Regions from separate parts of the Sodalis sp. RH24 genome, predicted to be linked through region 2. Evidence: predicted binding sites of a transcription regulator. Region 2 holds the regulator's gene; the other holds the start of a gene.

Region 1 (11,975 bases), 1.3 Mb from region 2:
ACGCTGTGATAGGAGGGTGATATGGCTGCAAATACTTACCATCTGGATGTCGTCAGCGCGGAACAGAAAATGTTTTCCGGGCTGGTGGAAAAAATCCAGGTGACGGGAAGCGAAGGCGAACTGGGGATTTTTCCCGGCCATGCCCCGCTGCTCACTGCCATTAAGCCCGGTATGGTGCGTATCGTCAAAGAACATAACGAAGAAGAGTATATCTACCTGTCGGGGGGCATCCTCGAGGTGCAACCGGACATCGTTACCGTTTTGGCCGATACCGCCATTCGTGGCAAAGATCTTGATGAAGCGCGCGCAATGGAATCCAAGCGCATGGCGGAAGAGCATATCAATAATTCACATGGTGACGTGGATTATGCTCAGGCCTCGGCCGAACTGTCCAGGGCCATCGCCAAGCTGCGGGTCATTGAATTGACCAGAAAAGCAATGTAATCAAGCTAGTGTGATTAAAAAGCCAGTCCTTTGTGACTGGCTTTTTTATTGGAATTCATTCTCTTCCACGCATAGAGTGTCACAACTTGACGCTCTTATTTTTCGATCTGAAATAAGTTTCACCTTCTTCGCCTACCTAAACCGCTAATTCCAGCCTGTACCTGCGGTAATTGGCCCCGAAACGCCCACTATTTCCGCATTGCGTCCTAAACCGGGTAAAATGATCCCGGCTTACGTCATTATGCGGCCATAATGTGTTTTTCGGCCCAAAATATGTGGTAATCCCTTCTCTGAACGGGTTTACTTTCGTCTATTGAATCAGGTTCATCAGGATGGTTATGTCGAATCGATTGATGAGCGTAGTGATCCTTGCCGCCGGCAAGGGCACCCGCATGTATTCCGATCTGCCCAAGGTCTTGCATCCGTTGGCTGGCAAACCGCTGGTCAGGCATGTTATTGACGCCGCCGCCGCCCTGGGCGCGGCGCGTATCCATTTGGTTTACGGCCACGGCGGCGAGCGACTGCGGCAGGCGTTGGCCGGCCCTGGTCCGGAACTGAGCTGGGTATTGCAGGCCGAACAGCGCGGCACCGGCCATGCCATGCAGCAGGCGGCGCCGTTTTTCCAGGATGATGAAGATATCCTGATGCTGTACGGCGATGTGCCGTTGATAGCGCCGTCAACCCTTGAGCGCCTGGTGGCCGCCAAGCCCGAGGGCGGTATCGGCCTGCTGACCGTTACCCTGGACGATCCTACCGGCTATGGCCGCATCGTGCGGGAAAACGGCAATGTATGCGGTATCGTCGAGCACAAAGACGCCGACGAGGCGCAGCGGGGCATCCGCGAAATCAATACCGGCATCCTGGTGGCCAATGGCGCCGACCTGAAGCGCTGGTTAAGCCGGCTGACCACCAATAACGCCCAGGGAGAGTATTACCTTACCGATATTATCGCCCTGGCCTGGGGCGAGGGCCGGCGTATCAATACCGTTAACCCCGATCGCCTAAGCGAAGTGGAGGGCGTGAATAATCGTTTGCAGCTGGCAACCCTTGAGCGGGTTTATCAGCGCCAGCAGGCCGAAAATCTGCTGTTGGCCGGGGTCATGCTGCTCGACCCGGCGCGTTTTGATTTGCGCGGCGAGCTGACGCACGGCCGTGATGTGACCATTGACACCAATGTCATTATTGAGGGCCGGGTATCCTTGGGCAACAATGTGGTTATCGGTACCGGCTGCGTATTAAAAGACTGCGACATTGGCGATAACGTGGTGGTCAGCCCCTACACGGTCATAGATCAAGCCCGGCTGCGTGCGGACTGTACCGTCGGGCCGTTCGCCCGCCTGCGGCCCGGTGCGGAGCTGGAAGAGGGCGCCCATGTCGGCAATTTTGTCGAGATGAAAAAAGCGCGCCTGGGGCGCGGATCCAAGGCCGGGCACCTGAGCTATCTGGGTGATGCGGAAATTGGCGCCGGTGTGAATATCGGCGCCGGCACCATTACCTGCAATTATGACGGCGCCAATAAACACCAGACCGTGATCGGCGATGATGTCTTTGTCGGCTCGGATACCCAACTGGTGGCGCCGGTTACCATAGGCAACGGCGCCACCATCGGCGCCGGCACCACAGTTACGCGCAGCGTGGGGGAAAACGAACTGGTGCTTAGCCGGGTGCGGCAGGTGCATATCACCGGCTGGCAACGGCCGGTTAAGAAGCATCGTTAATGGTATTACGCGCAGTTTGTCAAATCTGGGCATGAGTTTGCCGCGGGTATGATGCGCAATGAGAGTAAAGCCTGGCGCCGGGAAGAGAGATAGGGCGTCTTTACCATCTTGCCCATCATGCCCGTTATCATGGTTTTGTCAGCCATTTTCACGAGAGTGGCTGACAAAACATAATAATCCCCAGTTCTACAGGCTCGGGGAAACCGGAAAAACCGGTCTCTGTCAGGTCAAAGACATCGATACGGCGGAGCATGCCGTTCATTTAGGAATAACACTGATGTGTGGAATAGTAGGCGCGGTTGCGCAGCGTGATATTGCCGAAATCCTGTTAGAGGGATTACGCCGGCTAGAGTATCGTGGGTATGATTCCGCCGGCCTGGCGGTGGTGGATAACGAGGGGCATTTGCAACGGCTGCGCCGGGTCGGCAAGGTTGCCGCGTTGTCGCAGGCGGCGGCGGAGCATCCGCTGACCGGCGGCACGGGCATCGCCCATACCCGTTGGGCCACCCACGGGGAACCCTCGGAAAATAATGCCCATCCCCATGTCTCCGGGCATATCGTGGTGGTGCATAACGGTATCATTGAAAACCATGAACCGCTGCGTAAACTGCTGGTGGAGCGCGGCTATGTATTCGCGTCCGAAACCGATACCGAGGTTATCGCCCACCTGGTGCATTGGGAACAGCGCCAGGGCGGCGGCACGCTGGCTGAAGTGATCCTGCGCGTGATCCCGCAGCTGCGCGGCGCCTATGGCACAGTTATCATGGACAGCAAGGACCCAAGCGTGCTGGTGGCGGCGCGATCCGGTAGTCCGCTGGTGATTGGCCTGGGCGTGGGCGAAAACTTCCTGGCGTCCGATCAGCTGGCGCTGCTGCCGGTCACCCGCCGGTTTATGTTCCTGGAAGAGGGCGATATCGCCGAAATTACCCGCCGCACGGTGCGCGTATGGGATACGCGCGGCAACCCGGTGCAACGGGCGGAGATTGAGTCCCAGGTAAAATACGACGCCGGCGATAAGGGCATCTATCGCCACTACATGCAAAAAGAGATTTTTGAACAGCCGCAGGCGATTAAAAACACCCTGGCGGGCCGTTTTTTACACGGCCAGATCACGTTATCCGAACTGGGCGAGGCCGGCGATCGTTTGCTGGAGCAGGTACAGCATGTGCAAATCATCGCCTGCGGCACCTCGTACCATTCGGCCATGGTATCGAAATACTGGTTCGAGGCGCTGGCCGGCGTGCCCTGCGATGTGGAAATCGCCTCCGAGTTCCGCTATCGCAAATCCGCCGTGCGGCCGGGCAGCCTGATCATTACCCTGTCGCAATCCGGCGAAACCGCCGATACCCTGGCGGCCCTGCGCCTGACCAAAACCCTGGGCTACCTCGGCTCGCTGGCGGTGTGTAACGTGGCCGGCTCCTCGCTGGTGCGCGAATCCGATCTGGCGCTGATGACCCGCGCCGGGACGGAAATCGGCGTGGCTTCCACCAAGGCCTTCACCACCCAGTTAACGGTATTGCTGATGCTGGTGGCGCGCCTGGGCCGCCTGAAGGGCATGGATAGCCAGGTCGAGCAGCAGATTGTGCATGCGCTGCAGGCCCTGCCGGCCCGTATCGAGCAAATGCTGGCGCTGGATAAGCCGATTGAACAGCTGGCGGAAGGGTTCTCTGATAAACATCACGCCCTGTTTCTCGGGCGCGGCGAGCTTTACCCCATCGCCATGGAAGGCGCGCTGAAGCTCAAGGAAATTTCGTATATCCACGCCGAAGCCTATGCGGCGGGCGAGCTGAAACACGGCCCGCTGGCGCTGATCGACGCCGATATGCCGGTAATCGTTATTGCCCCCAATAATGAATTGCTGGAAAAACTCAAGTCGAACATTGAGGAAGTGCGCGCCCGCGGCGGCCTGTTATATGTCTTTGCCGAAGAGAACGCCGGTTTTACCGACAGCGAAAATATGAAAATCATCCCGCTGCCGCACGTAGAAGAGATTGTGGCGCCGATATTCTACACGGTGCCGTTGCAGCTGCTGGCGTATCATATTGCGCTGATCAAAGGCACCGATGTCGACCAGCCGCGTAATCTGGCAAAATCGGTGACGGTGGAGTAACCCGCGTCTGCGGCGGCACCTAAGCCGCCGCTTGCAAAGTGATCGCAAAAACCGACACAGCGTTAATCGGATCCGGTGGGGATGGCAAAGCCCCAGCGGATTTTTTTTTGCCCGATCACACCCCAATAAATCCTTTTCCTTATATTGATATTGCAAATGCGTAATTCAAATAAGCTTAATTAATTTACGCATGGTTATTTACGAGAAACTTCTTGTTCCCACCCGGAATATAACAATAATGATTATGTGAGCGGGGTCATGCCGGCTTATGACAACGGTCATAAAAATAGGGTGCTGAAAAGTGTAAAACATCTGTCATGTCAACAATACACTATTACCGGCTTGTCTGGCCTGCGACGACTTTCTCCTGGGTTTTTACCGCGGGAAATGCCGCCTGACGTGCGGCATGGTTCCGCTCGCCGCTTGCCTGTACCGAACGGAATAATCGTAACGGCTTAAGCTGCGTATTTCTCTCATTAATCGACCGCCCACTATTCTGATTTTATTGGAAGGGTCACATCTATGCTGATATTTTTATAACTAAAAGGTGCGATTTATGAATAGCCTACAGATATTTTCTTTTGTATTTTTTACGTGCCTTGTCGCTATTGTTACCTGGTGGAAAGTAAGGAAAAACGATACCCATACCCAGCAGGGCTATTTCCTGGCCGGTCGTTCCCTTAAAGCGCCAATAATTGCCGCATCGCTGATGCTGACCAATCTTTCAACGGAACAATTGGTCGGCCTGAGCGGACAGGCCTATAAATTCGGCATGTCGGTGATGGCATGGGAGGTGATTTCAGCTATTCCCCTGGTCCTGCTGGCGCTGGTGTTTTTACCGCGTTATTTGCAGCGGGGCATTATTACCATTCCGGATTTTATCGAAGAACGCTACGACAAAACCACGCGTATTATGGTGGACTGCTGTTTTTTAATCGCCACCGGCGTCTGTTTTCTGCCCATAGTACTCTATTCCGGCTCGCTGGCGCTCAACAGCCTGTTTCATTTCAGCGACCTTACCGGGCTGAGCCAGGGCAGCGCGACGATAGTCATGGTGATAGCCCTTGGCGTGATAGGCACCCTGTACGCGGTTATCGGCGGACTGCGCGCGATTGCCGTCGCCGATGTCGTCAATGGCATCGGCCTGGTGATTGGCGGGCTGATGGTGCCGTTTTTCGGGCTGATGGCGCTTGGCGGCGGCAGTGTTATCGCCGGCCTGAATACACTGACGGCGGATCATGCCGAGCGCCTCAACTCCATCGGTGGCGCCCATGACCCGGTGCCCATCGGCGCCGCCTTGACCGGCCTGGTGCTGGTGAATACCTTTTACTGGTGTACCAACCAGGGCATCGTCCAGCGTACCCTGGCCGCCAAGAACCTGGCCGAAGGGCAAAAAGGCGCGCTGCTGACGGCGCTGCTGAAAATGCTCGACCCGATAATCCTGGTCCTGCCCGGCGTTATCGCCTATCACCTGTATCAAGGGCTGCCCAAGGCGGATATGGCCTACCCGGTGCTGGTCAACCAGATCCTGCCCGCGCCCCTGGTCGGTTTTTTCGGCGCCGTGCTGTTCGGCGCCATTATCAGCGTGTTCAACGGGTTTTTAAACAGCGCCAGCACCTTATTCAGCATGGGTATCTACAGCCGTATTATCAATCCTGACGCCACGTCCAAGAAACAGGTGTTGGTGGGGCGTTATTTCGCCCTGATCCTGGCGCTGGTGTCGGTGGTGGTGGCCCCCGGCATTGCCAATGCCCCCGAAGGATTATACAGCTGGATGAAGCAGCTTAACGGGGTGTACAACGTTCCCCTGGTCACCATTATCATCATGGGGTTCTTTTTCCCGCGTATCCCGGCCATGGCGGCCAAGCTGGCGCTGCTGTTAGGTATCGTCAGCTATATCCTGATCAATTACGTTTTCCATTTCCCTATTCATTTCCTGTATGTGCTGGCGATAACGTTTTGCCTGAACGCGTTGGTGATGCTGGTTATCGGTAAACTTGCGCCGCGCGCCACCCCGTTTGTCTTCCATGATTCCCTGGCGGTGGATATGTCGCCGTGGCGGTCGGTAAAAATCGCCTCCGTCGGCGTTATTGCGGCGATGATATTTATTTATGCCTTTCTCGCCCGCTTCGGCGGCTGGCACAGCCTCTGGTTATGCTGGATCGCGGGCATAACCGTTGTCGCCATTTCCGGCTGGCTGATATTCGCCGGTTTGAGAAAAACCAAAACCAGGGAGGAAATCGCCTGATGCAACCTAATATTATTTTTATCATGACCGATACGCAGGCCACCAATATGGTCGGGTGCTATACCGGCCTTCCCCTGCATACCGAGCATATCGATGCGCTGGCCGGGCGCGGGGCCAAATTCAATTCGGCATTTACCACCGCGCCGCTGTGCACCCCGGCGCGCGCGGGCCTGTTCACCGGCCTGTATTCCAACCAAAGCGGTCCCTGGACCAATAATCTGGCGCCGGGTAAGAATATGCGCACCCTGGGCAACTATTTTCAGGATGCCGGCTGGCAAACCGCCTATATCGGTAAATGGCATCTTGATGGCCACGACTATTTCGGCACCGGCATCTGTCCGCCGGAATGGGCGGCGGAATATTGGTACGATGGCGCTAATTACCTGCATGACCTGCCGGAAGAAAAAATCAGCTTATGGCGCAACGAGCTGAATTCAAAGGAAGAACTTGAACAACATCAGATTGATGATGAATTTACCTGGGGCTATCGCATCAGCCAGCGCGCGATACATTTTATCGATAAGCAGCGCCTGCGGCGCGAGAAACCGTTCCTGCTGGTGCTTTCTTACGATGAGCCGCATCATCCCTTTACCTGCCCGCCGCGTTATCTCGACCGTTTTGCCGATTTCCATTACCCGCTGGGCGCAAAAGGAACCGATGATCTCAGCGATAAACCGATGCACCAGCGTTTGTGGGCCAGGGCGATGCCGTCGCCGGTAACGGATGGCGCCACCTATCATCATCCGATTTATTTTGCCTGCAATGATTTTGTCGACGACCAGATAGGACGCGTGCTGAACCACCTTACCCCCGACGAATGGGAAAATACCTGGATAGTGTATACCTCCGATCACGGTGAAATGATGGGAGCGCATCAACTTATCAGCAAAGGCTCGGCAGGCTATGACGACATCTGCCGCATTCCCTTTATCATCCACGGGCCCGGCCTGCCGGCGCGGGAGATTGATACACCGGTGAGCCATATCGACCTGTTGCCGACGTTATTATCGATTGCCGGTATCCCGGTGCCGCCGTCGCTGCACGGCGAAAGCCTGCTGCCTATGCTGTCGTCGGCGGAGCGGGAACGGGAGCGGTCGGTCATGGTGGAATTTAACCGTTATGAAATAGAACATGACAGCTTCGGCGGTTTTATCCCGATGCGCGCCTGGGTCACCAATGATTTAAAACTGGTGATTAATCTGTTTGACGATGATGAACTCTATGACCGGCGCAACGATCCCGAGGAACTGATAAACCTGATTGGCCGGGACGACTATGCGGAACGGCGTAATGCATTGCATGATAGCTTATTAGACTATATGGATAGTATTCGCGATCCGTTTCGCAGCTATCGCTGGGCCATGCGCCCGTGGCGGCCCGACAGGCATGAGCAATGGCTGGGCGCGTTTCGTCCTAAACCGGATGATTACGTCTCGCCGGTGGTCAGGGATTACGATACCGGCCTGCCGACCAAGGGAGTAAAAATTGAGGAAAAAAGACAAAAATTCTGAGGATGGGGACGAGGGCCGCGCCGTATTCGCAGAATTGTCCGGCAGCGAACACGCCATGTTTACCCGGCTGGATCAGTTGCCGAAGCAAACGCGCATTTATCCCCAGGAGGATGAGGCCCTCTCTTTTTATTACCTGCACAGTGGGTTGGTGGGGCTGTACCATATGCTGGAGAACGGTAAGGTGTGCCTGATCCGCCTGTTCGGCCCCGGTGATTTTTTCGGCTACCGCAGCCTGTTCGGTAATACGTTTTACCACTGTTCCTCGCGCGTGCAGCGCACCGCTACGGTAACGCGCATTACCCCCTATCAGCCGCAGCGGTTTTTATGCCGCTATCCGCGCCTGAATGTCTATTTGTTCATGCGGCTGGCGCGTGATCTGGGCGAGGCGGAAAAAAGGCTGGCCAGCATGGCCTACGATAAATCCCAGCAACGGGTATTACTGGGCATTCACTATTTATACCGGCAATGGCCGGGCTATGAATGGACCTGGCGTGAAATTGCCGAATACGCGGGTTGCGAAACGGAAACCGCTATCCGCCATGGCAGTGAGCTCAAGCTACAGGGACTGTTGCCGGATGAATTTACCGGTTAACTGCCGCCGCTGCCGGTGCGGCATGGTATTTGACGCGCAATATTGTTTGGAGTCGCGGTTATGAAACGCCCGTTTTCCCTGATGGCGAAACCCACCAGTTATCAATGCAATATTCACTGCGATTATTGTTTTTATGTGGACAAAAAAAATACCCTGTTACCCGCCGGAGCATCGGCGTCGAAGCATATGGCCGACGATGTGCTCAGGGAATTTATTAAGCAGTATATTGACGCCAGCGCTGGCGACGAGGTCATGTTTGCCTGGCAGGGCGGCGAGCCGACCCTGGCCGGAATTGACTTTTATGCCGCCGCGCTGCGCTATCAGCAGCGTTACGCCCGGGGAAAAAGGATTACCAACAGCATGCAAACCAACGGCGTATTGATAAACGATCAATGGGGCCGTTTTCTTGCCGATAATCATTTCCTGCTGGGTATTTCCGTGGACGGCACCGCCAGGCTGCATAATCATTATCGCCATACCGCCAGCGGCCGGCCGGTATTTGACAGCGTGATCAACGCCATCCGGATATTTAAGGAATATCATATAGATTACAATGTATTGAGCGTGGTGAACGATAAAACCGCCCAGGCGCCGCTGGAAATATATCTTTTTATCACGCAAGAGCTGGGCGCGCAGTATGTGCAATTTATCCCGGCCGTGGAACAAAGGTTGTCCGGAGCCGCGCGGGGGGACTTGATTTATCCCCGGTCGACGGCGGATAAAACGCTGACGCCATGGTCGGTGAGCGGCGAAGCCTACGGCACGTTTATCAATACCCTGTTTGACTACTGGGTACGGCATGATGTCGGCAGGGTGTTTGTGCAGCTATTCGATAATGCGCTGGCCGCCTGGTGCGGCGTGATGCCAAGCCTGTGCGTGATGCAGCCCACCTGCGGCCAGGGCCTGATCGTCGAGCAGAACGGCGATATCTATAGCTGCGATCATTTCGTCTACCCTGAGCATAGACTGGGCAACCTGATGACAGGGAACCTGGCCGCCATGGCCGGTGGGAAAAAACAGCGCCAGTTCGGCCAGCTAAAAGCCAATGTGGCGACGCCGTGTTTGTCATGCGACTATCGGTTTGCCTGTCACGGCGGCTGTCCTAAGCACCGTATTCACCGCATCGGGGGCCAGTGGCATAATCATCTTTGCGCCGGCTATAAAGCTATTTTTTCCCATATCGCGCCCTATATGGCGTATATGGCCGGCGAACTGGCGCGCCATCGGCCGGCCGCCGGCATTATGCGCGATATTGATCGGATTGCGGAGGCGGGGATTGAAAAAAAAGGCTAATATGCCATTAAAATAGGTACCCATCCCGTTGTCATAAAAATGTCATATTACCGACATGTATCTGTAACCTAATTGTCCTATTTTCCCTCCTGCAGCAATTATAATAATTGAAGAAAACGGCCATGGGCCGATTTTAAATATCCCACAGGAGGGATTATGAGACTGATGCATACCACCGTTGCCAGTGTTGTAGCAGCTACGTTCGCCCTGGCGAGTATTTCTTCGTTCGCTGCCGCCAACCTGACAGGTGCCGGCGGCACATTCCCCGCCCCGGTTTATGCTAAATGGGCTGATACCTATCAAAAAGAAACCGGCGTAAAGGTTAACTACCAGGGCATCGGTTCTTCCGGCGGCATTAAACAGATTATCGCCAATACCGTTGATTTCGGCGCGTCCGATGCTCCTTTAAGCGATGGCGACCTGAAGAAAGAAGGTTTATTCCAATTTCCGACCGTGATTGGCGGCGTGGTGCTGGCCATCAACGTACCGGGAATCAAAAGCGGCGAACTGACCCTGGACGGCCATACCCTGGGTGAAATTTACCTGGGCAACATCAAAAAATGGAACGACCCGGCCATCACCAAGCTGAACCCGGGCCTGAAGCTGCCTGATCAGAATATCGCCGTGGTACGCCGCGCCGATGGTTCCGGCACGTCGTTTGTCTTCACCAGCTATCTGTCCAAGGTGAATGCGACCTGGAAAGAAAAAATCGGCGCCGGTTCCACGGTTAACTGGCCGGTCGGACTGGGCGGCAAGGGCAATGACGGCATCGCCGCCTTTGTCCAGCGTTTGCCGGGTTCCATCGGTTATGTGGAGTACGCCTACGCTAAGCAGAACAACCTGGCCTACACCAAGCTGATTTCCGCCGACGGCAAGCCGGTAATGCCGACGCAGGATAACTTCAGCGCGGCGGCGAAAGGCGTCAACTGGCAGCAATCTTTTGCCCAGGATCTGACTAACCAGAAGGGCAACAATGCCTGGCCGATCACCTCCACCACGTTTATTATGTTGCATACTACCCAAACCAAGCCTGAGCAGGGCCGCGAAACCCTGAAATTCTTCGATTGGGCCTACAACAAGGGTGCCGACCAGGCTAACGCCCTTGACTACGCCACCTTGCCAAAGGACGTGGTCGAACAGATCCGCGCCGCCTGGAAGGCCAATATCAAAGACAGTAACGGTAAAGCGCTCTACTAAGTCCTTGTGTTTCGTCCCTTCCCTTACGGGAAGGGATTACGAACCAACAAAAAGAGTACTCTATGGCTGACAATACGCCGGCACGGCATGCCCCCGGTAAACAAGGCGACCTGATATTCGGTACGTTGGTCAGGTTGGCCGCATTGATTACCTTATTGATGTTGGGCGGAATTATCGTTTCGCTGATTGTCGCTTCGTGGCCGAGCATGGAAAAGTTCGGCTTCGCGTTCCTGTGGACCAAGGAGTGGGATCCGCCCGGTGAAAAATTCGGCGCGCTGGTTCCTATCTACGGCACCCTGGTGACCTCTTTTATCGCGTTGCTGATTGCCGTTCCGGTCAGCTTCGGCATCGCCCTGTTCCTTACCGAGCTTGCCCCCAACTGGTTGAAGCGTCCCCTTGGCGTCGCCATTGAGCTGTTGGCGGCCATCCCAAGCATTGTCTACGGCATGTGGGGGTTGTTTGTTTTTGCTCCCCTGTTCGCCCAGTATTTTCAACAGCCCCTGGGCGATGTGATGTCGACCATCCCTTTTATCGGCGTCCTGTTTTCGGGGCCGGCGTTTGGTATCGGCATCCTGGCCGCCGGTATTATCCTGGCTATCATGATCATCCCGTATATTGCCGCCGTGATGCGCGATGTGTTTGAGCAAACGCCGGTGTTGATGAAGGAGTCGGCCTACGGTATCGGCTGCACCACCTGGGAAGTGATCTGGCGTATCGTGCTGCCCTTCACCAAAAACGGCGTGATCGGCGGCGTGATGCTGGGCCTGGGACGGGCGCTGGGCGAAACCATGGCGGTGACCTTTATCATCGGCAATACCAACCAGCTGGACAGCATTTCCCTGTTTAGCCCGGGCAACAGCAT
Region 2 (11,975 bases):
AACCACGGTTGGCCTCGCGCTGGCCGGGGTGTTGGGATTTGAGTTTATGGATACCGACCAGCTGTTGCTGAGCACCACCGGCCGCAGCGTGGCGCAGATCGTCAAGAGCGAGGGCTGGGCGGGATTCCGGGCAAGGGAAAGCGCTATCCTGCGCGCGATTGCCGGCGGGCGCAAAGTGATCGCCACCGGCGGCGGCATTGTGCTGGCGGAGGCCAATCGCCGGTTTATGCGGGCGAACGGCACGGTCATTTACCTCCATGCCCGGCCTGAGGTCCTGGCGCGGCGCCTGGAGGCGTTTCCCGAGGAAGACCAGCGGCCAAGCCTGACCGGGCGGCCGATTGCCGAGGAGATCGCTGAAATCCTGCTGGCCAGGGAAGCGTTATACCAGGATGCGGCCCACCATGTGCTGGATGCGTCCTCTTCCCCGGAAGCCGTGGTGTCGGCGATATTGCAGCAGCTCCACCCCTGCGCCGCCGGATAACGCGGCGCCATGCGCAACCCTGGGGATTGACCTATACTTACCCGACCAAATCATAAAATAAGGAAGTGATTATGGCGAGTAAACCCCCTTATCCCCGCGAAGCCCATATCGTTAAAAAAGAGAAGGGGCCGCCGGGTAAAACCAAGACGGTGTTTGAGCTGCGGGCCGATCATCCCAAGCCCGACACGCTTATCAGCGAGCATGATTCCGAACACGAGGCGCTGGACGCGAAAGAGCGCTACCAGGGCGAAGACAAGACCTGAATTCCCTGCCAGCCGGATCGGATCAATTTTCCCGGTCCGGCTAATTATCTTCCCCTAAGACGGTTATTTTCTTTTTTCTCGCCGGTGAATCCGCCGCGCTTATCCGCGGGTATTTTTTTGCACGCCGGCCGGCATTTCCCGGTAATAAGGCGTGACAAATCAACGATCGTGCTTTTACTATGAAGTACTGAAAATATTATCGAAAGGAATGGATCTATGCTGAATGTAAATGAGTATTTTGCCGGGAAGGTAAAGTCCATTGGTTTTGATTCCGCCAGCATCGGCCGCGCCAGCGTGGGGGTGATGGAAACCGGCGAATACACATTCACCACGGCACAGCCCGAGGAAATGACCGTCATTAACGGCGCGTTGCGGGCATTGTTACCGGGCTCCCACGATTGGCAGGTCTTTATGCCCGGCGAAAAATTCTTTGTTCCGGCGCAAAGTGAATTTATTGTCCAGGTGGCGGAAGCCAGCGCGTATTTATGTAAATATATGAGCAAATAATGGGGCAAAACCGCGGGCAGGCTATGGTTTGCCCCGCAATGCCGGCAAACCGGCGCATAAGTCGCCGGGCAGGGAGAACGGAAAGCATAACGCGTCATGGACTCATCCGCCGGTAGCGTGGTGGTCCTGGTCCAAGGCCACAGGCGTTGGACCGCACAATGGCGCGCACGGATGGGCGCCATCGCTGCGCGTCCGGGCGCGGCCCCGCTAAAAACAGCACGGCTTCACGGTGTTGTTACCCGTCTGATCCTGGCCTCGTTACTCCCGCCAGCAACCTTTTTCAGCGCTGGGCTTCGCCGCCCAAGGCAACGGTCAATTCTTCAATAAGCGTCGCCAGTTCGCCGGTCATCAGGATAAAATCCGCGTCAAAACGCTGGGCAAAATCCTCGCGATCGATATCGTCGTTCTGTTCGCGTAAGGTATCGGAAAACTTAAGGCGCTTGATTGTGGCGTCGTCGGCCAGGATAAACTGCACCCGTTCCCGCCAGTCCAGCGCCAGTTTGGTCACCACCTTGCCGGCCTCGATATGGGCGGCAATTTCGTCGCTGGCCAAATCCTGCTTTTTACAGCGAATGATGCCACCGTCCTCCAGCAGCGCCTTGAGTTCGGCCTCGTCCTGCACCAGGAATCCGGCCGGCGGTTCACCGCCGCGCACCCACTGCGTCAGGGTCAGCTCAATGGGGTTTTCCAGTGTCAGGGGCACCACCGGCAGCGAGCCGAGGGATTTACGCAACAGCGCCAGGGCATCCTCGGCTTTCTTGGCGCTGGCGGCGTCGACAATCACCAGGCCTTTGACGGTGTCCAGCCAGATGAACGTCTGGCTGAAGCGGCTGAACGCGCGCGGCATCAGGCTGAATAACACCTCATCCTTCAGCGCGTCTTTTTCCGTTTTGCGCAGCTTACGGCTTTGCTCGGTTTCCAGCTTATCGATCTTGCCGTTCAGCTCTTGCTTGACCACGGAAGACGGCAGGATTTTTTCTTCTTTGCGCACGCAAATCAATATCTGGTCATTAACGGCATGGGTTAACGCGTCGCTTTTGTCGCCCAGCGGAGATACCCAACCCGACTTGGCCATATCCTGGCTGCCGCAGGGGGTAAATGATGAGGCCGCCAACTGTTTTTCCATCTCTTGCGCCGACAGCGTAATATCGCGGTTCAGGCGGTAAATCATGATATTTTTAAACCAAAACATAAAGTGAGATCCCTGATCCGGCACGTCGGTAAGCGTGCGGGTTAATCAAACGCAGCGCGCATGATAGCGCATCCCGGCGCTAAAATCGGCAAAAATCAACCTGGCCGCGGCGTCTACAGAATGTCCGCCAGGGCGGCGGCAAGATACTCCACCCAGGCCCGGACCTTGCCGGGAATAAAGCGCGCGGCGGGATACACCGCATGTACCGCCATCGGCGGAAAATAATAGTCGGGCAATACGCGTACGAGGGTTTTGGCGGTTAACTGCCGGCGGATCAGCGGTAACTGGACGCCGCCTATCCCGAGTCCCGCTTCTATGGCCTGGATAAGCGTAAAGGTATTATTGGCCAGGAACACCGGCCGGACGGTCAACATCTCCGCGCCCCTGGGGCCCAGCAGGGTGAGTCCGGCGCCGTCGCCACGGCCGCTGTAGCGAATGTAAGGACGATCGGCTAATTCCGCCAGGGTTTGCGGCGCGCCCTGCCTGGCAAGATAGTCGGGCGCCGCGGCCAGGACGCGCTGCAGGGTGCCGAGCCTGCGCGCCACCGTGCCGGCGGTGCGCAGTTCCCCGAGACGTAGCGCGACATCAATTCCCTCGCTGATCACATCCGCCACCCGATCGTCCAGCAGCAGTTCGATAACGATATCCGGATGGCGCTGCTGAAAATCAAGCGCCAGCCGGGCGATATACTGCTGGCCGAGGCCCGTCGGCGCATGGATGCGCAAATGACCCTCCAGCCTCTGGTTCAGCCCCCGCAGCGTCTCTTCCGTTTCATTTACCGCCGCCAGGATCTGCCTGGCCTGCAGATAATAACGGCTGCCGCTTTCCGTCAGGGTGACGGAGCGGGTAGTGCGATAGAGCAATAATGTGCCCAGCAGTTTTTCCAGGGCGGCCACCTGCTGGCTTACGGCGGGCTGCGTCAGGCCCAGATCGCGCGCTGCCGCGGACAGGCTGCCCAGCTCGGCCACGCGCGCGAAGGTATGCATCGCGGTGAGTTTATCCATGGTGTTCCGTCTATTAGTTTTACTTATAACTGATAGTGGTTATGGTCCTATTATCACTTTTTTCCTTATCAATTATAGTGACGCATCGTCTTTTTTCAGCGGAGAAAACACATGCAAAATAATCGGATTGCCCTGGTGGTGGGCGCCAACGGCGTTATCGGCGGCCGGCTCGTCGCGGAACTGGAATCCCGGCGGTGGCAGGTTATCGGCCTGTCGCGCCGCGGCGGCCGCGACCGGCCCGGCGTCAGCTACCTGGCGGTGGATTTGCTGGACGCGCAGGCGACGGGCCGGGCGCTGCGCCCGCTGACCGGCATTACCCATATTTTCTACGCCGCCTACCAGGAGGCGTCCGACTGGGCGGGACTGGTTGTTCCCAATATGATGATGCTGAAAAACGTCGTTGAGGCAATCGAGCCGGTTGCCGGGAAACTGGAGCATGTCAGCCTGATGCAGGGCTATAAAGTCTATGGCGCGCACCTGGGGCCGTTTAAGACACCGGCGCGGGAAACCGATGCGGGGCATATGCCGCCGGAATTCAACGTGGCGCAACAAACCTGGCTGGAGCAACGCCAGCGCAATAAACGCTGGACCTGGTCCGCCATCCGGCCGGGGGTGGTGGGCGGTTTTTCCCTGGGCAATCCGATGAACCTGGCCATGAGCATTGCCGTCTATGCCTCCATCTGCAAGGCGCTGGGGTTGCCGCTGCGTTTTCCCGGCAAACCGGGCGCTTACCACGCGCTGATGGAAATGACCGATGCGGGGCTGCTGGCGAGGGCCACGCTTTGGGCCGCCACCGAGCCCCGGGCGGGCAACCAGGCGTTTAACATCAATAACGGCGATCTGTTCCGCTGGAGTGAGCTGTGGCCGAAAATTGCCGGCTATTTTGAATTGGATCTGGCGCCGCCATTGCCCATGCCGCTAAAGGAAGTCATGGTGGATAAAACGGAACTCTGGCGGGAATTAACCCGCCGGCACCGTTTATCCGCACCGGATTATCAGGCGGTGTCGGGCTGGCCGTTCGCCGATTTCGTGTTCTCCTGGGATTACGATATGTTTGCCGACGGCAGTAAGGCGCGCCGCTCCGGTTTTCATGATTTTGTCGACACCGAAGCGATGTTCTACGCCTTGTTCGATGAATTCCGCCGGCGCCGCGTTATTCCGGGCGCACCGCATAACGCGCCTCCAGCCTGCTGATGCCCAGGCCGTTGATCTTTTTCACTTTGATTTGCACCGGGATGCGTTCCTTCATGGCGTCCACATGGCTGATGACGCCTATCATCTTGCCGGTGGCGTTAAGCGAATCGAGCGCATCCAGGGCAATATCCAGCGTTTGGGCGTCCAGCGTGCCGAAGCCCTCGTCGAGAAACAGCGAATCAATCTGGGTTTTGTGGCTGACCAGGTCCGACAGGGCCAGCGCCAGCGCCAGGCTCACCAGAAAGCTTTCGCCCCCGGAAAGGGTGCGGGTGTCGCGCACGGCATCCGCCTGCCAGGTGTCCACCACTTCAAGCTCCAGCTCCGCCTCGGTTTTGCGCTGCAGCTGATAGCGGCCGTGCAGGCGGGACAACTGCTGGTTCGCCAGATAAATCAGGTGCTCAAGCGTCAGACCCTGGGCGAACTTACGGAACTTGTCGCCCTCTTTGGAGCCAATCAGCTCGTTGAGATAGCTCCAGTCGGCGTAGCGGCCTTCGCCCGCGCTGATTTCCGCCATCAGGCTCTGCTGATCGCGCTGGCGCTGGCGGTGGCTTGCCAGTTGCTGCTGTAGCTGGCCTTGCCGCCGCGCCAGCTCCCATAATAATGCCTTAATATCGGCCAACGTTCGCTCCACGGCGGCAGAGTCGGCAGCCTCGTCCAGGGTGGCGGGACGATCGTCATGGTGTTGCCGCAGCGCCAGCTCCGCCTGCTGCCACATCACCTCCGCGCGCTGCCGCTCTTCCTTTATTTTCTCGCGCAGCTCACGCAGCCGGTCCCGCTCCTGCCCGGGCAACAGGGCCGCCTGCAGCTCGGCCAGCCCGGCGTACGGGCTGTTTGCCAGCGCCTGCCGCAGCGCCGTCGCCGCCTGCTGCGCTTGTTGAGTCAGTTCCTCAAGCCGCCGCCGCTGCGAGCGGATTTCACCGGCCAGCAGATGCAGCTTTTCCTGCGCCTGCTGTACACTGAGTTCGGACTGCCGCCGGTCCCGCTCCACTTCCCCGGCCCGTGTGCTCAGTTGGGCGTTGAGCTGCGCCACGCTGTCATCGCCGGCCAGTTTGCGGCGTTCTTCACGCGCCAGGCGCAGCGCGTTGCCGGTTGTCTGCTGCCGCTGCGCGAGGTCGGCCAACTGTTGCGCCAGTTCGGCCTGGGCTTCCCGGTGGCCGCGCAGTTCGCCTTCCAGCGCGATAAGGTCGTTTTTCAGCGTCTGTTCGCGCTCTTGCTGGTACTGCCACTGCCGCCACTCCTCCTGGCGTTCGGCCAGCCAGGCGTCAACCGCGGAATCCGCCGGCAGGGTCAGTCCCAGTTGGGCGAGAGCCTCGCTGCTTTGCGCCGCCAGTTCGTCCATCCGTTGCTGTTGTTCCTGACGGCGCTGCTGCGTTTGCCGCAGACGTTGGGTCACCGCATCCTTCTGCTGGGCATTCAGCGCCAGACGGGCGTCGAGCCGTTGCCATTCGCCGTCGGCCTGGGCAAGGGCGTCGCGGGCCGCCTGCAGCCCCTGGTTGTCCTGTTCACGCGCCTCCAACTGCCGGGCCAATGCCTGCTCATGCGCGTCCTGCTCAGCCAGCCAGGCGGCGGCGTGTTCGCCGGGCGCCAGATCCAGCCCGGCGGCGGCCTGTCGCCAGGCGTCGTCCAGCAACGCCAGTTCCTCTTGCAGGCGTACCTGTTGCGCCGTCGCCTGGCGCTGCTCCTGCTGCAGCATCTCGAGACGGGTAAACGCCGCCACCACTTCGGCCTTGAGCCGCTCCACCTCCGGCAGCAGTTCCTGCCGCCGCCGATCGGTGTGTTGCGGCTGCAGGTCCTGGTATAGGGCGATGCCGGGATGCTCGGTGGCGCCGCATAGGGGGCAGGGATCCCCCGGTCGCAACGCTCCGCGCAGTTCCCCGAGCGAGACGATATGCATTTCCAGGCGATGGCGCGCGGTCATTTCGTCCAGCAGGGCGGACTTATCCGCCTCGGCGCGCCGCAGCGCCGCCAGCGCGGCGGTAATATCGTCGCAGTCGCGCCGCAGTTGATCTTCCCGCGTGCGGTTGGCCGCCAGATCGCGGCTTACACGCTCCATTTGCGGCAGCAGGGACGACATCAGGGCGCGCCGGCCGCGCTGCTGCTGGCTGTGTTGCCAGTCGGCGCGCAGCGCGGCCAACGGGAACCGGGATTCCTGCTCATCGTGCAGGCCCTGACGTTCCGCCAACTGCGCCGTGAAGGTCATTACCCGCTGCCGGCAGGCCTGCGACGCGCTGAGTTCCTTCTGGCGCGCAATATCGAGTTGTTCAAGTTCCCGCATGATTTGCGCGTCTTGCCGGGCCAGTTCGTCGATGTCGCGCTGTTCGCGCCGGCGGCGGGCAAACAGCTCGCGCCAGAGGGGGAGCTGCCCGCCCCATTGCCGGCAGGCGGCATGCTCAAGCAGATAGCGGGCGACAAGCTGCGCCTGTTGCCCGGCCTCCTGATGTTGTTGTTGTTTCAGCGCCTGCAGCGCCTGTCGTTTCCGCTGCTGTTCCGTTTGGGCTAACCGCTGTTCCTCCTGTTGCGCGGCCTGTTGTTCCAGCCCGGCGATTTTCTGGTCCAGCGGCACGAGATGGTCGTTTATCAACTGCTGTTGCGCCAACTGATGCCGGGCGTGCTGCTCCCAGCGCCGCCGGGCGGTATCCGCCTGCTCCCGCAGCGGTTGTAGCGCCTGCTGACTTTGCAGCTCCAGCGCGCACGCGCGGGCGAGCTCCTGCTCAGCCCGTTCCAGGTCCACGGCGCTGCGCTGCCGATCGTCGAGCAGGGGGCGCAGGGATTCCGCCGGTTCGCCGCGCGCCAGTCGCGCCAGCGGCGCCTGTGCTTCCTGCGCCGCCGCCTGCGCGGCCTGGCGCTGGGCCTGTGCCTGCGCCAGGGCGCCGGTCAACTGGCGCTGCCGCTCCAGCCAGGCGTGATGCTGTTGCGACTGCGATTGTTCGGCGTTCAGCCGGGCCTGCTCCAGGCGCAGGCTATCCAGCTCGGCGTCAAGTTCCCGCAGTTGGGGTTCGCTCAATAGTTCGATGGCGGCGGCGCGCGTACGCAGTGCCTCCAGTTCCCCGCGCACCGTTTTATGGCGTTCGAAAATTTCAGCGGAAATGCGGCCGTAGATATCGGTGCCGGTCAGTTCCTCCAGCAGTTCGGCGCGATTTTTCGCATCGGCGTTTAAAAATGCGGCGAAATCCCCCTGCGCCAGCAGCACCGATTTGGTAAAACGCGCGAAATCCAGGCCGGTCAGTTCGGTGGTCAGGCGCAGCTTATCGCTGATTTTATCCGCCAGGATGGCGCCGTCGGCCAAACGCGCCAGTTCGACCCTGGCGTTTTGCAGTTTGCCCTGCGGGCTGTTTTTCGCCCGGCGCTGGCTCCAGAAGGCGCGATAGCCCACGCCCTTGACCGAAAACTCGACTTCCGCCAGCGATTCGGCGGTCAGCCGGGTCATCAATTCCTGGCCGGGCAACGCGTCCAGGCGGGGCGTGCGGTGATACAGCGCCAGGCAGATGGCGTCAAGAATAGTGGTCTTGCCGGCGCCGGTGGGACCGGTAATGGCAAACAGGCTGGCGCGGTCGAAGGGGTCGGCAGTAAAATCAATTTTCCACTCGCCCCTGAGCGCATTGATGTTTTTCAGCCGCAGCGTCAGGATTTTCACCGGGCGTCTCCTTTGGTTGCGGCATCCGGCGCCGGCGGGTTTTCCGCCGCGGCGCCTTGCTGTACGTCCGCCGTTACCTGGCGATAGAGCAAGCGTATGGCGTCCAGGTTCTCCGGCGCGGGGGAGGGGATCAGCGCCAGGCGCCGCTCAAACACGTCCCCGGCGCTCAGTTCGACCAGCGTTTCCCGTTGCCGGCGCGCCAGTGCCGACAGCCGCTGCTCGCGGTTACGGCGCAACAGCACGATTTCCACCGGCAAATCGGCCGCCAACTGCTGGATACGCTGCTGGATATCATTCAGCCAGGCGTCTGTCACCACCTCGATATCCAGCCAGACGGGCGTGGGCCCCGGGTAATCGCTAAACGAGCGCAACTGCGCCTCGATGTCCGCCAGGTCGCCTTTTATCAGGCGCAGGGCCTGGGTCTCCGGGATCAAAACCGGGGAAATGTCCGCCACGCCCCCGGCGTCGAAACTGACTATATTGATCTGCTTGGGCTGCCCGGTCTCATCAAAACTCAAGGCGATGGGCGAACCGCAATAGCGGATATGCTGCTGTCCGCCCACGCACTGCGGGCGGTGGATATGGCCGAGGGCGATATAATCCGCCGGAGGAAACAGCTGGGCGGGAAACGCGTCCAGGCTGCCGATATAAATATCGCGTACCGAATCGGTGGTGGCGGCGCCCACCGTGGTCAGGTGTCCGGTGGCGATAATCGGCAGCCGGCCGGGCAACCGGGCGCGCAGGGCCAGCGCCCGGTCATATAGCGCCTGGTAATGTGCGGCGATGGCGTCCATCAGCGCCCGCTGTTTATCATCCCCCGATTCTCCGGCGCGGCTGGTCAGCACATCCCGCGGGCGTAAAAAGGGGATGGCGCACAGTATCGCCCCCGGCTTTCCACTACGATCGTTAAGTACAAAAACCGGTTGCCCGCCGCTGTCTTCGCGGTCGCCGTCGGCGTTGTCGTCATCGTCCCGGGCGCCGAACCCGCCGCCGGCGATAACCCGGGTATGCATGCAGGCCAGCAGCGCCCGGGATTCGTTCAATGTCGCCACCGCGTCATGATTGCCCGCCAGTATGATCAGCTGGCAACCGGTCGGCTGCAACGCCACCACGAAACGGTTGAACAGTTCGCGGGCATAGCTGGGCGGGGTGCCGGTATCAAAGATATCGCCGGCCACGATCACCGCGTCGATATCCCGCTCTGCCACCTGCGCCACCAGCCATTGCAGGAAGGCGCGATGCTCCCGGGCGCGGTTTTTGGTGAAAAACGACTGACCCAGGTGCCAGTCAGAAGTGTGAATGATCCGCATGACGCTCCAGCCAGAGTGCAAAAGTCAGGGCGAGAGTATAAACCTTACCCCGGGCGATGCCGACGTAAAGCTGTTAATTTGGCAACCCGGGACGAAAAAAAACCGCCATCCGCTATGCTTCTGGCACGATGGGCTGATTTTAATAAATCTGTCATAAAAGTGACGCATAATGCCCGGGCACGTTAACCGCAGAGATTAATGGCAGGAAAAAATGGCAAAACGCATATTAGTCGTGGAAGACGAAGCGCCGATTCGTGAAATGGTGTGCTTCGTACTTGAACAGAATGGCTTCCAGCCCATCGAAGCCGAAGACTACGGCACGGCGGTCAGCCGTATGGCGGAGCCTTATCCGGATCTGGTATTGCTCGACTGGATGTTGCCAGGCGGTTCGGGAATACAATTTATCAAACATATGAAACGCGAGGTATTGACCCGCGATATTCCGGTCATGATGCTGACCGCGCGCGGCGAGGAGGAAGACCGGGTGCGGGGGCTGGAAGTGGGCGCCGATGATTATATCACCAAACCGTTCTCGCCCAAGGAGCTGCTGGCCAGGATCAAGGCGGTGATGCGCCGTATTTCGCCGATGGCGGTGGAAGATAAGATTGAACTGCAGGGCCTAAGCCTGGATCCGTCGTCGCACCGGGTAACCTCCAACGAACTGGCCCTGGAGATGGGACCGACCGAATTTAAACTGCTGCACTTTTTCATGACCCATCCCGAGCGGGTATATAGCCGGGAACAGTTGTTAAATCATGTCTGGGGCACTAATGTGTATGTTGAGGACCGGACGGTTGATGTGCATATTCGCCGCCTGCGCAAAGCGCTGGAAACCGGCGGTCACGATCGGATGGTGCAGACGGTCCGCGGCACCGGCTATCGTTTTTCCGCGCGCTATTAGCGCGGTATAAGGGGAGCTCTGCCGGTGCTGGAACGTTTATCCTGGCGTAAGATTTTGCTGGAACTGGGGCTGTTTTGCCTGCCGGCCCTGCTGTTGTCGCTTTTTGTCGGCCACCTGGCCTGGCTGTTGGTGGCGGCGCTGCTGGCCGCGCTGGTGCGCAACTATTATTACCAACTGCGGCTGTCCCGCTGGTTATGGGTCGATCTCCGGCATACGCCGCCGGAAGGGCGGGGAAGCTGGGAACCGCTGTTCTATGGCCTGCATCAGATGCAGTTGCGCCACCGGCGGCGGCGGCGTGAACTGGCGACATTGTTCAAACGCTTTCGCAGCGGCGCGGAAACCTTGCCTGATGCGCTGGTGATGTTGACCGACGACGGCCATATTTTCTGGTGCAACGGCCTGGCGCAGCAGCTGCTCGGGTTTCGCTGGCCGGAAGACAACGGCCAGCATATCCTTAACCTGCTGCGCTATCCTGAATTCAACAGCTATATCCAGGGCCAGTCGTTCGAGCGCCCCTTGACCCTGCTGCTCAATAAGCAACGTTACGTTGAATTCCGCGTGATGCCCTATACCGACGACCAGCTGTTAATGGTGGCCCGCGACGTGACCCAGATGCGCCAGCTGGAAGGCGCCAGGCGCAACTTTTTCGCCAATGCCAGCCATGAACTGCGTACGCCGCTGACGGTGTTGCAGGGATATCTGGAAATGATGAACGACCAGGATATGGATGAAGCCATGCGCGCCAAGGCCATCCACACCATGCAGGATCAGACGCAGCGCATGGAGCGTCTGGTCAAGCAGTTGCTGGTGTTATCCCGTATCGAGGCCGCGCCGCAGGGCGAGGTCAATGAACGCGTCGATATTCCGGCCATTCTCAAGCGCCTGCAGCAAAGCGCCGGGGCGCTCAGCCAGGAACGGCATGAGATCGTGTTCCGGGTTAATGAACAGTTGCTGGTGCGCGGCAATGAGGATCAGCTGCGCAGCGCGATGTCGAACCTGATATACAATGCGGTCATCCATACGCCGCCGGGCACCCGCATCGAGGTGTGCTGGCAGCGTACCGCTGAGGGCGCGCAGTTTCAGGTCAGCGATAACGGGCCGGGCATCGCCCCGGAGCATTTACCGCGCCTGACCGAGCGTTTTTACCGGGTTGACAAAGCCCGTTCGCGCCAGACCGGCGGCAGCGGCCTTGGGCTTGCCATCGTTAAGCACGCGCTCGGCAATCATGACGCCCATCTTGATGTTATCAGCGAGCCGGGCGCGGGTACCCGCTTCTTTTTTACCTTGCCCAACCGGTTGATTGTCCTCCCCGTCCTGGCCGAAAATAACCCCACTTCTCCTTCACGTGTCAAATCCCGATGATAAAAGCTGTAAAAACCCTGGGCTGGCTGCTCTGCCTGCTGTTGACCCTGCCGGCGGCGGCGCGGCCGCTGTCGGTGCTGTCGGGTAGCCTCACCAGCAGCGGTTCCGATACGCTGGCGAATATGAT

What was found. The regulator PhoB, encoded in region 2, activates phosphate uptake and scavenging genes when phosphate is short. The targets are predictions, from matches to a motif close to CTGTCATAAAACTGNCNNAT.
Region 1: pstS (phosphate ABC transporter substrate-binding protein PstS) is a predicted target of PhoB. The motif match lies at 9,945-9,964, and genes of this name have one in related genera.

What each region holds. Positions count from the first base shown of each region.
Region 1 covers NZ_CP178729.1:3,551,029-3,563,003, forward strand. The annotation lists gene atpD (F0F1 ATP synthase subunit beta) at 1-1, shown strand, start outside; gene ACL2XG_RS16115 (F0F1 ATP synthase subunit epsilon) at 22-444, shown strand; gene glmU (bifunctional UDP-N-acetylglucosamine diphosphorylase/glucosamine-1-phosphate N-acetyltransferase GlmU) at 783-2,162, shown strand; gene glmS (glutamine--fructose-6-phosphate transaminase (isomerizing)) at 2,440-4,272, shown strand; gene ACL2XG_RS16130 (solute:sodium symporter family transporter) at 4,829-6,520, shown strand; gene ACL2XG_RS16135 (sulfatase-like hydrolase/transferase) at 6,517-8,031, shown strand; gene ACL2XG_RS16140 (Crp/Fnr family transcriptional regulator) at 8,006-8,623, shown strand; gene ACL2XG_RS16145 (anaerobic sulfatase maturase) at 8,684-9,916, shown strand; gene pstS (phosphate ABC transporter substrate-binding protein PstS) at 10,073-11,113, shown strand; gene pstC (phosphate ABC transporter permease PstC) at 11,176-11,975, shown strand, end outside.
Region 2 covers NZ_CP178729.1:2,215,114-2,227,088, reverse strand. The annotation lists gene aroL (shikimate kinase AroL) at 1-481, shown strand, start outside; gene ACL2XG_RS10245 (hypothetical protein) at 553-744, shown strand; gene ppnP (pyrimidine/purine nucleoside phosphorylase) at 961-1,251, shown strand; gene rdgC (recombination-associated protein RdgC) at 1,532-2,443, opposite strand; gene ACL2XG_RS10230 (LysR family transcriptional regulator) at 2,557-3,447, opposite strand; gene ACL2XG_RS10225 (SDR family oxidoreductase) at 3,559-4,641, shown strand; gene ACL2XG_RS10220 (AAA family ATPase) at 4,601-8,275, opposite strand; gene sbcD (exonuclease subunit SbcD) at 8,272-9,585, opposite strand; gene phoB (phosphate response regulator transcription factor PhoB) at 9,797-10,486, shown strand; gene phoR (phosphate regulon sensor histidine kinase PhoR) at 10,511-11,848, shown strand; gene ACL2XG_RS10200 (PstS family phosphate ABC transporter substrate-binding protein) at 11,845-11,975, shown strand, end outside.